3 regions of the Clostridium sp. CS1-1 genome follow, and region 3 is predicted to be linked to each of the others. Evidence: a T-box and tRNA genes for the amino acid it is inferred to sense, from the RefSeq annotation. Region 3 holds a T-box; the other regions hold tRNA genes.

Region 1 (3,192 bases), 1.0 Mb from region 3:
AAAGTCTTTAAGTAAAAGTTTAACAAGGAATTTATTTAAAGTTAAACTAGCGATCAGGTAGAGGTTCCATCACTACTTGATTTCTAGTTAAACGAATCTAACAGCTACCAAGCTTTTACAGAGTGAAGGCAGAGAGCCCAAATCTCCGATTTGGTGCGAATCGAGTCAGGTATTAGTTGGATAAAAATAGATTTTAAAATTGCTTATGCATGGTGGTGATATAATGTTAAAAATAGGGCTCACAGGTGGTATTGGAAGCGGTAAAAGCACAGTATCAAATTTGTTTAAAGAAAGAGGATTGGCTATAATAGATGCAGATATAGTAGCTAGAGAGGTGCTGAAACTATATCCTGAAATACTGGGAAAAGTAAAAGTATGTTTTGGGCAAAAATTCTTTAATGAAAATGGTGAACTTAAAAGAAAAGAATTTGGAAACTTCATTTTTAAAGATGAAGCTAAAAGAAAAATCTATGAAGATATAATAATACCATATATTTACAAAGAGATTTCTAGTAGAATTAATAAACTAGAACAGAAAAAAGAATCACTATGTGTTTTAGATGCTCCAACTTTAATAGAAAATGGAATGCATAAGTATATGGACATAAATATACTTGTTTGGGTAGATTTAAAAACTCAAATAAAAAGAGTAATAGATAGAGATAATTTTTCAGAGCAACAGGCAAAAAATAGGATAGATTCTCAAATGTCCTTAGATGAGAAAAAGAATATAGTAGACTATATAATCGATAATACAGGCACAATGAAAAAAACAAAGGAGGAAGTAGAAAATATTCTTAAAGATATTGGGAGCAAGTATAGGGAGGTGGAGTGTCTTAGGATATAACTTTTTAAGACACATATTAAGTTGAAAGTTATTAAACGAGTATTTGTAATTATATTTTTGGTCTTATTACTAATGAATGTAAAAAATATTGCAAGACATTTTTTTTCGATAAAATACACGGATCATATTGTAAAATATTCGAAGAGATATGATTTAGATCCATACTTAGTAGCGGCAGTAATAAAAACTGAAAGTAATTTTCAAGAAAAGGCTAAGTCTAATAAGAATGCATATGGACTTATGCAGATAACTGGAGATACTGCGGAGTGGGCTGCTGAGAAAATGGAAATAGTGCATTATAATACTGAAATGCTATATGAACCTGAATTTAACATAAGGATGGGATGCTGGTATTTAGATAATTTACGAGATGAATTTGATAATAATATAGAAGTTGTATTAGCCGCTTATAATGGAGGACGAGGAAACGTTCAGAAATGGTTAAAAAATTCAGAGCATTCTGCAGATGGAAAAAATCTACACTATATACCATTCAAAGAAACGGACAAGTATGTCAAGAAAGTAAAGGTAAACTATAGGATTTATAAGTATTTATACGGAGAAAGTAGCAGTAAATTAAATACTTCTATGGATTATGATAAGTAATAAGTTTATACTCCATAGAAGTATACAATTTACATATTATAAATGCCATAGTTGACAATCTATAAAAATATAGTATAATAAAAATAAGATATGCGAGAGTGGCGGAATGGCAGACGCGCACGTTTGAGGGGCGTGTGGGAGACCGTGTGGGTTCAAGTCCCATCTTTCGCACCATAAAAATAAATGATTTCTGAGGTATTCGTGGAGCTCTTATTTTGAACCTACATTACTTACAAGGGAGTTCTATATCGAGATGTGAAGTTCAGGCCTTCATTTTATGAAGGAAGATTGCAGCAACTGTGCGAACACCCACCTATCGAGAGATAGGTGTCAAAATTAGAGTAGCGGTATTTTGGAGCATTTATAATGAAATGTATTTTAAGAGAGGTAGAAATACCTCTCTTATTTAATTTTGAGGATAACTTTTTTCATTAAGTATGAAATGCTTTTAGAATAACATACTTCTCTCCAGTATCTAGAGCATATTCAATAGCTTCACTTCTGCTAACACCATTTGTAACTATATTAGTTTCTGTAGTGGCTAACTCAACTAAACTTTTTACAATTTTTTCGTCGTCTTCGCCAGCGTGCTTCATATCGTTTATCTGACTATAAGTATTTTGACTCACCTGTTTAACGGCGCAATTATTCTCATCAGCCATTAGTATTACTGAAAACTTTTTTGTCATATTATTAAACCTCCATCAATAATTCTATACATATTCTATTGTTTCACTATTAAGCTTTTTTATAACTTATATATAAATTAATTTAATTTCATAATAGAATAAAAAAAAAGTTTTAGGTTATTATACATATGAGCATTTAATGCTAGGAATATAGTATATACTTATAAACTTAGCTCATAGGGGGAGATGACTTGGATGAAATCAACATTGTTAAAGAACTGCTTGTTGATGGAAAATGTTAAAGGTGATGTTATAAAAAGAGATATACAAATAGAAGATGGAAAAATAAAGGAGATTGCTGAAAATATCTATTGTGAAAATACAAATTTAGAAGTTATTGATATAAAAGAAAATTATGCTTTGCCAGGGTTTGTGGACTGTCATACACATATGGGAATTCTCGAAGAAGGAACAGGTAAGCTTGGAATAGATAATAACGAAACCTCAAATCCACTAACGCCACATTTGAGAGCAATTGACGGCATAAATCCATTAGATATTGCGTTTAATGATGCAGTGGTTTCAGGAGTTACAGCTGTTATGAGTGGGCCGGGAAGTAATAATGCAGTAGGTGGCAACAATATTGTAATTAAAACCTACGGTGATATAATAGATAAAATGGTGGTAAAGAATCCATCAGGACTTAAGATTGCCTTAGGGGAAGATCCTATAAGTACATATGGTACTAAGCATAAGTGTCCAGTGACAAGAATGGGAACCGCTTCTTTAATAAGAGAATTGTTCATGAGAGCACAAGATTATATGGAACGTAAAGATTCGGGAAAAGTTGTGGAAAGGGATATAAAACTAGAGGCTGTAATACCATTATTAAAAGGAGAAATTATTCTAAGGGCACATGCACATAGAGCTGATGATATAGTTACTGCTATAAGAATAGCAGATGAATTTAATATTAAAAAACTTGTTATAGAACATGGTACAGAGGCTCACTTAGTTAAGGAGTATTTAAAGGAAAAGAATATACCAATTGCATTTGGACCAATGCTAACACCTAGAATAAAGATGGAACTTACAAAAAGAAATTATGGT
Region 2 (3,192 bases), 240 kb from region 3:
ACTATCATACAAATAAAATAATAGAAGGTTTATGTACATTAGAAGGTCTTTAAATAATATGGGTAAGCTTATAAGGAAATAGTTTATCCGATGACTAACCGCTCTAATACTCCCCCGCACTCTGTGAAAGCGATTCACACCAAATCGGAGATTTGGGTTCTCTGCTTTTCTCCAAGGGGGAGTAAAGAGCGGCTACGTCCCTGGATAACGACTTCTAAGCATCAGGTGGAGTTAAAACTCCATCTGATGCTTAGAATTCTGTTTATAGATAAGTTATAGGTTGTATTTTGACTGCTTAAAATAGTATAATGAAAATTGTTGTTATAAAAATTAAGTAAGAGAGTGAGTGTGAATAATGGAGATAATTCTTATGCTTAAAGCTGCTATTATCGGAATAGTAGAAGGAGTAACCGAGTTTTTGCCTGTTTCCTCTACTGGACATATGATTATAGTAGGAAATTTGATTAATTTTCGGGCACCAGCATATCCAAAAGAATATGTGGGTATGTTTGAAGTTGTAATTCAGCTTGGTGCTATATTAGCTATAGTTGTTCTTTATTGGAAAAAAATAAAAAATTCCTTGATAAATATCGCGCCTGGAAAATGGGGCTTCAAGTTATGGTTGAACATAATTGTGGCATTTATGCCATCAGCTGTTATAGGACTTCTTCTACATAAAACTATTGAAGAGAAACTATTTAATGCTGTTACTGTGTCAATCGCATTAGTTCTAGGCGGATTTTTAATGATATTTATGGAGAAAAAATATAGAAGAGGAAACAAAACTAGAAGTATTGATGACGTTAATATTGTACAAGCATTTAAAATAGGATGTTTCCAATGCCTTGCATTATGGCCAGGTATGTCAAGATCAGCTTCTACTATAATGGGAGCATGGGTGAGTGGTTTAAATAATGTGGCAGCTGCAGAATTCTCATTTTTCTTAGCTATACCTACAATGGTAGCAGCTTCTGGACTTTCATTAATAAAATCAAATGTTGTAATGAATAGTTCACAAATTATAGCTCTTGTAGTAGGCTTTGTAGTATCTTTTGTTGTTGCTATAGTTGTTGTAGAAAAGTTCATAAGCTTCCTACAAAGAAAACCAATGAGAGTATTTGCTATATATAGAATATTTATTGGAGTAATAATACTTATTCTAGTGTTTACAAAAGTAATAACAGTATAATTTCATTAGCCTTATTCCTATATTGGAGTAAGGTTTTGTTTTTTTATGGGGTAAATTCTTATATGGTATTTTGAAAGAAAGGTTAACATAAAATCGGAAAATTCGATTCGTTAATTACATTGAATAAAAGCGGTTTGCGTAAAATCAAGGTCTGTCTTCCGTTGTTTTCTAAATTTACATTATCAGTGTTTATATATTTTAAATTGATAAGTCTAGAATTATAAAGTTACAATCTAATATAATAGTACTTTGAATCAATAAAATAAAAAAAGACGAGATATAAAATATCTCGTCTTTTGGTGCTGAAGACCGGAATCGAACCGGTACGGGTTTTAAAGCCCGCAGGATTTTAAGTCCTGTGCGTCTGCCAGTTCCGCCACTCCAGCGCAATTCGTACTGACAATAATCATTATATTTCAGAATAGTTTTAGTGTCAATAGAAAAGTTTAAAATAATTGTAAAAAAGTTTGATTATCATATACTTATCCTGGAGTGTCATTATATGTGAATTTAATTAATCGCTAGAAAAATAAAGAATATACAATATAAGTTTAAATTTTGAACGATAAGTAACATTAAAGGCTATACTTTTGTGATACAATAACACATGTCGTCAGGAGATGACGAAAGTTGATAAAAAATAATAAAAATATGTTGACAAAATAGTCAACGTGTGATAATCTAATTGAGTCAGCAAAACAGTGGTCTTTGAAAATTAAACAGAGTGAAAAATAAGTTAAAACTTGTTTTTAAATAAACCAGCAATTCTTTGAGTTACTTTTAAAGTAACAAAACAGTAATGAGCAAGCAAACTTTTAAATTGAGAGTTTGATCCTGGCTCAGGACGAACGCTGGCGGCGTGCCTAACACATGCAAGTCGAGCGATGAAACCCTTCGGGGTGGATTAGCGGCGGACGGGTGAGTAACACGTGGGTAACCTGCCTCAAAGAGGGGGATAGCCTCCCGAAAGGGAGATTAATACCGCATAACATTAGTTTTTCGCATGAAGAACTAATTAAAGGAGTAATCCGCTTTGAGATGGACCCGCGGCGCATTAGCTAGTTGGTGAGGTAAAGGCTCACCAAGGCGACGATGCGTAGCCGACCTGAGAGGGTGATCGGCCACATTGGAACTGAGATACGGTCCAGACTCCTACGGGAGGCAGCAGTGGGGAATATTGCACAATGGGCGAAAGCCTGATGCAGCAACGCCGCGTGAGTGATGAAGGCCTTCGGGTTGTAAAGCTCTGTCTTTGGGGACGATAATGACGGTACCCAAGGAGGAAGCCACGGCTAACTACGTGCCAGCAGCCGCGGTAATACGTAGGTGGCAAGCGTTGTCCGGATTTACTGGGCGTAAAGGATGCGTAGGCGGATATTTAAGTGAGATGTGAAATTCCCGGGCTTAACTTGGGAGCTGCATTTCAAACTGGATATCTAGAGTGTGGGAGAGGAGAATGGAATTCCTAGTGTAGCGGTGAAATGCGTAGAGATTAGGAAGAACACCAGTGGCGAAGGCGATTCTCTGGACCATAACTGACGCTGAGGCATGAAAGCGTGGGTAGCAAACAGGATTAGATACCCTGGTAGTCCACGCCGTAAACGATGAGTACTAGGTGTAGGGGGGTCCAACCCTCTGTGCCGCAGTTAACACAATAAGTACTCCGCCTGGGAAGTACGATCGCAAGATTAAAACTCAAAGGAATTGACGGGGGCCCGCACAAGCAGCGGAGCATGTGGTTTAATTCGAAGCAACGCGAAGAACCTTACCTGGACTTGACATCCCCTGAATTACTCGTAATGGAGGAAGCCCTTCGGGGCAGGGAGACAGGTGGTGCATGGTTGTCGTCAGCTCGTGTCGTGAGATGTTAGGTTAAGTCCTGCAACGAGCGCAACCCTTATCATTAGTTGCTACCATTAAGTTGAGCACTCTAGTGAGACTGCCCGGGTTAACCGGGAGGAAGGTGGGGATGACGTCAAATCATCATGCCCCTTATGTCCAGG
Region 3 (3,192 bases):
CTTTCAAGTTTTTTAATAACAGCATTTTTGCCTTCTTCACCAACAAGACCATTAAATTCGCCACTGTTAATCATCTTTCCATATTCAGTATAAGGAAGAGAATCTCCACCTTCAATTACTCTTTCTATTGGAAGATTATACTTCTCTGCAAAAGCAAAGTCCCTTTCGTCATGAGCAGGAACTGCCATAACTGCTCCTGTGCCATATGTGTTCAATACATAATCAGCAACCCAAATAGGAACCTTTCTTCCATTTATAGGGTTAATTGCGTAAGACCCACTGAAGACACCTGTTTTCTCTCTTGTAATAGATTGTCTTTCAATATCAGATTGTTTTTTTGCTTGATCTTTATATGATTCAACTTGATCCTTGAATTCTGGTAAAGTCAGCTTATCAACTAAAGTGTTTTCAGGTGCTAAAACTACATATGTAACTCCATAAAGTGTATCAACTCTTGTAGTAAATACATCAAACTGTAAATCAGAATTCTCTACTTTAAAAGTTACTTGAGCACCTATGGATTTACCAATCCAGTGTCTTTGCATAGCCTTAGTTTTTTCAGGCCAATCAAGATTATCTAATTCTTGTAATAATTCATCAGCATAGTCTGTGATCTTTAGAAACCACTGAGTTAAATCCTTTTTAGTAACCTCAGTACTACATCTTTCACAAGCACCATCCACAACTTGCTCATTAGCAAGAACAGTGTTACAGCTAGGGCACCAGTTTACAGGAGCCTTCTTTCTATAAGCTAAGCCTTTTTTATAAAGCTCTAAGAATAACCACTGATTCCACTTATAATACTCAGGAAGACAAGTAATTACTTCATTTTCCCAGTTAAACATAGCTCCCATGGCTCTTAGTTGCTTTTCCATGGTATCAATATTTTTCATTGTAGAATCTTTAGGATGGATTCCTGTTTTAATAGCAAAGTTCTCAGCAGGTAGACCAAAGGCATCAAAGCCCATAGGTTGAAATACATTATGACCTTGCATTCTCTTCATTCTAGCCCAGGAATCAACAGGCCCATAGTTAAACCAGTGACCGGCATGAAGTCTGCTTCCAGAAGGATAAGAGAACATTTCTAGTGTATAAAGTTTATTCTCTAAATTTGTATCATCAAACTTATATAAACCTGTTTCCTCCCATTTCTTTTGCCACTTTTCATCTACATTAGTACCGTAGTTACTCATAAAATCGCTCCTTTTCCATAGTTTACTTATATAATAGTTATTTTAACAATATTTACATAAAATAAACAGCTTTGTTTATTTTAAAATAGCATAGATATTAAATTAAGCTTTTTATAGTTAAACAAGTACAGAAATTAATAATTGATTATATATACTATAAAAATAAAAAAACTTCTCATCTCCTAATTTAAGAGACGAAAAGTCTATACTCCGCGGTACCACTCTTATTAAATTAAATATGTTAATATACTTAATTTCACTCAAAAAATATAACGGTTCTAACCGTATCTGCTTTTCTGCAGATAAGCTCAAAGGCGAGTTCATATATTATCAACACTACTTTCCACCAAACAGTAGCTCTCTTAAGAAGATAGAAATATTACTATTCCTTATCAATGCATCCATATTAATTTAATAAAAATTTTATAGCAATAGTAAGTTTTTGTCAAGAGATAGTTATATAAAATAATAAAAGAACTCTTTATCATAGAGAGTTCTTTTTATGGCTGCCCATGCAGGATATGAAGGAATTACTTCTTAATAAGGATTCTATTTGCATAACCTATAAACATAGTTATGACATAGTCAAATATTAGAAAGACTATTTGAGTACCTATTATAAGTAAATATAGAGGAAGATGTATTTGTAATAGGTTTGGGAAAAAGATCTTATATGATAAAAATAGCATAGCTAAGATTATATTAAAAAACGTTAATTTTAATATAATCTCAATATAAAACTTTCTTATTCTTTCAATATAGTACTTTACTATACCATATAAACCGAAAAATAAGATATAGGCTATAACATTGGTTCTAATTCCACAAATAAGTAGTGAAAGTAATGAAGTTGCAAAATATATAACTACTGCATTTTTTATATTGGTTGTAACAACAGCTAGAGGGATAATACAGGAAGCTATAGCAAGTAGATAGGCTTTATTAACTGGGACTATGGTACTTAAGTAAATTAAGATAACACCAATAGCAGTAAAAAGACCTCCCTTAGCTATATTCGTAGTTTTTTTTCTCCTCCCATTCACATTACTCACGCATCCCTTCTAACAACAGTCAATAAAGTCTCCTCCACCACATTCACAGCAGCAGTCAAGACAATATAAAGTAGCACAGATATCACACAATCCACGATCATTTTTTCTATTGTTATGATAAGGTTCTCTGTAGGAATTATTCATATTATTTAGCCTGTTAAATTCATCTCTATACTTTCCGTTAGTTGGAGATAAACGACAAGCTAAATTTAAGTAATTATAGGCCTCATTGTACCAACCTTTTCTTATATGTAATAATCCCATTAAGTAGTTCCATTCAGCATCTCTTGTTGTAACTCTTCTCAACTGATCTTCTGCTCTACCTAAGTTTCCGTTCCTTATGTCCACCTCAATAGAACCATAAGAGGATGAACCACCATAGTTTGTATTGCTGCTATAATTATTCTCATTGTTATAATTAGAAGAGTTAGGGCTATTATTCATCAAGTATTGGTAAGCCTCATTAATATCCCTCATTTTATTTTCAGCTAAATCTCTTAAGGGATTATTACCATACTGATCAGGATGATATTTTTTAGCTAATTCCCTGTAAGCCTTTTTTATCTCATCTTTAGAAGCATTTTGAGATACTCCAAGAACCTCATATGGATTTTTCATTTTTACATACACCCCTTTTAAATACTTTATCCATTTTTTCTAAAAGACCAAACTGTAGAATGTTATATAGTAGTTCTTGATTTTTTTTCAAGGGTAGTTTGTTTAAATAATCCATGCACTGAGCAGCACTAGAGCCTAATATAAAATCTATTCTACCTTCTATTTCTTTTGAAAACTCAGTATATTGATTATTATCCGTGTTAAAGCAACTATTTATAACATTAAATTTTTTGTCCTTTATATCTCTTTCTAAATCATCCCATGCATCTATAATATATATCCACTTACCAAGATTATATCCAAGCCAATATAAGTTGTTTTTATTTTCA

Evidence for each region. The T-box of region 3 lies ahead of leuS (leucine--tRNA ligase). A T-box ahead of a tRNA ligase gene usually reads a tRNA of that ligase, here a tRNA-Leu.
Region 1: it has a tRNA-Leu gene. The T-box ahead of leuS (leucine--tRNA ligase) is inferred to sense a tRNA for this amino acid. The anticodon was not compared.
Region 2: it has a tRNA-Leu gene. The T-box ahead of leuS (leucine--tRNA ligase) is inferred to sense a tRNA for this amino acid. The anticodon was not compared.

What each region holds. Positions count from the first base shown of each region.
Region 1 is NZ_CM148680.1:4,227,238-4,230,429, reverse strand. Features, by position in the region: gene coaE (dephospho-CoA kinase) at 224-847, shown strand; gene AC0N0V_RS19885 (lytic transglycosylase domain-containing protein) at 869-1,453, shown strand; tRNA gene AC0N0V_RS19880 (tRNA-Leu) at 1,546-1,627, shown strand; RNA gene ssrS (6S RNA) at 1,638-1,816, shown strand; gene AC0N0V_RS19870 (hypothetical protein) at 1,885-2,142, opposite strand; gene AC0N0V_RS19865 (amidohydrolase) at 2,338-3,192, shown strand, end outside.
Region 2 is NZ_CM148680.1:429,322-432,513, forward strand. Features, by position in the region: gene AC0N0V_RS01880 (FUSC family protein) at 1-53, shown strand, start outside; gene AC0N0V_RS01885 (undecaprenyl-diphosphate phosphatase) at 356-1,189, shown strand; tRNA gene AC0N0V_RS01890 (tRNA-Leu) at 1,487-1,575, opposite strand; rRNA gene AC0N0V_RS01895 (16S ribosomal RNA) at 2,006-3,192, shown strand, end outside.
Region 3 is NZ_CM148680.1:189,314-192,505, forward strand. Features, by position in the region: gene leuS (leucine--tRNA ligase) at 1-1,193, opposite strand, end outside; T-box leader at 1,381-1,598, opposite strand; gene AC0N0V_RS00910 (hypothetical protein) at 1,724-2,236, opposite strand; gene AC0N0V_RS00915 (J domain-containing protein) at 2,255-2,863, opposite strand; gene AC0N0V_RS00920 (DUF5685 family protein) at 2,847-3,192, opposite strand, start outside.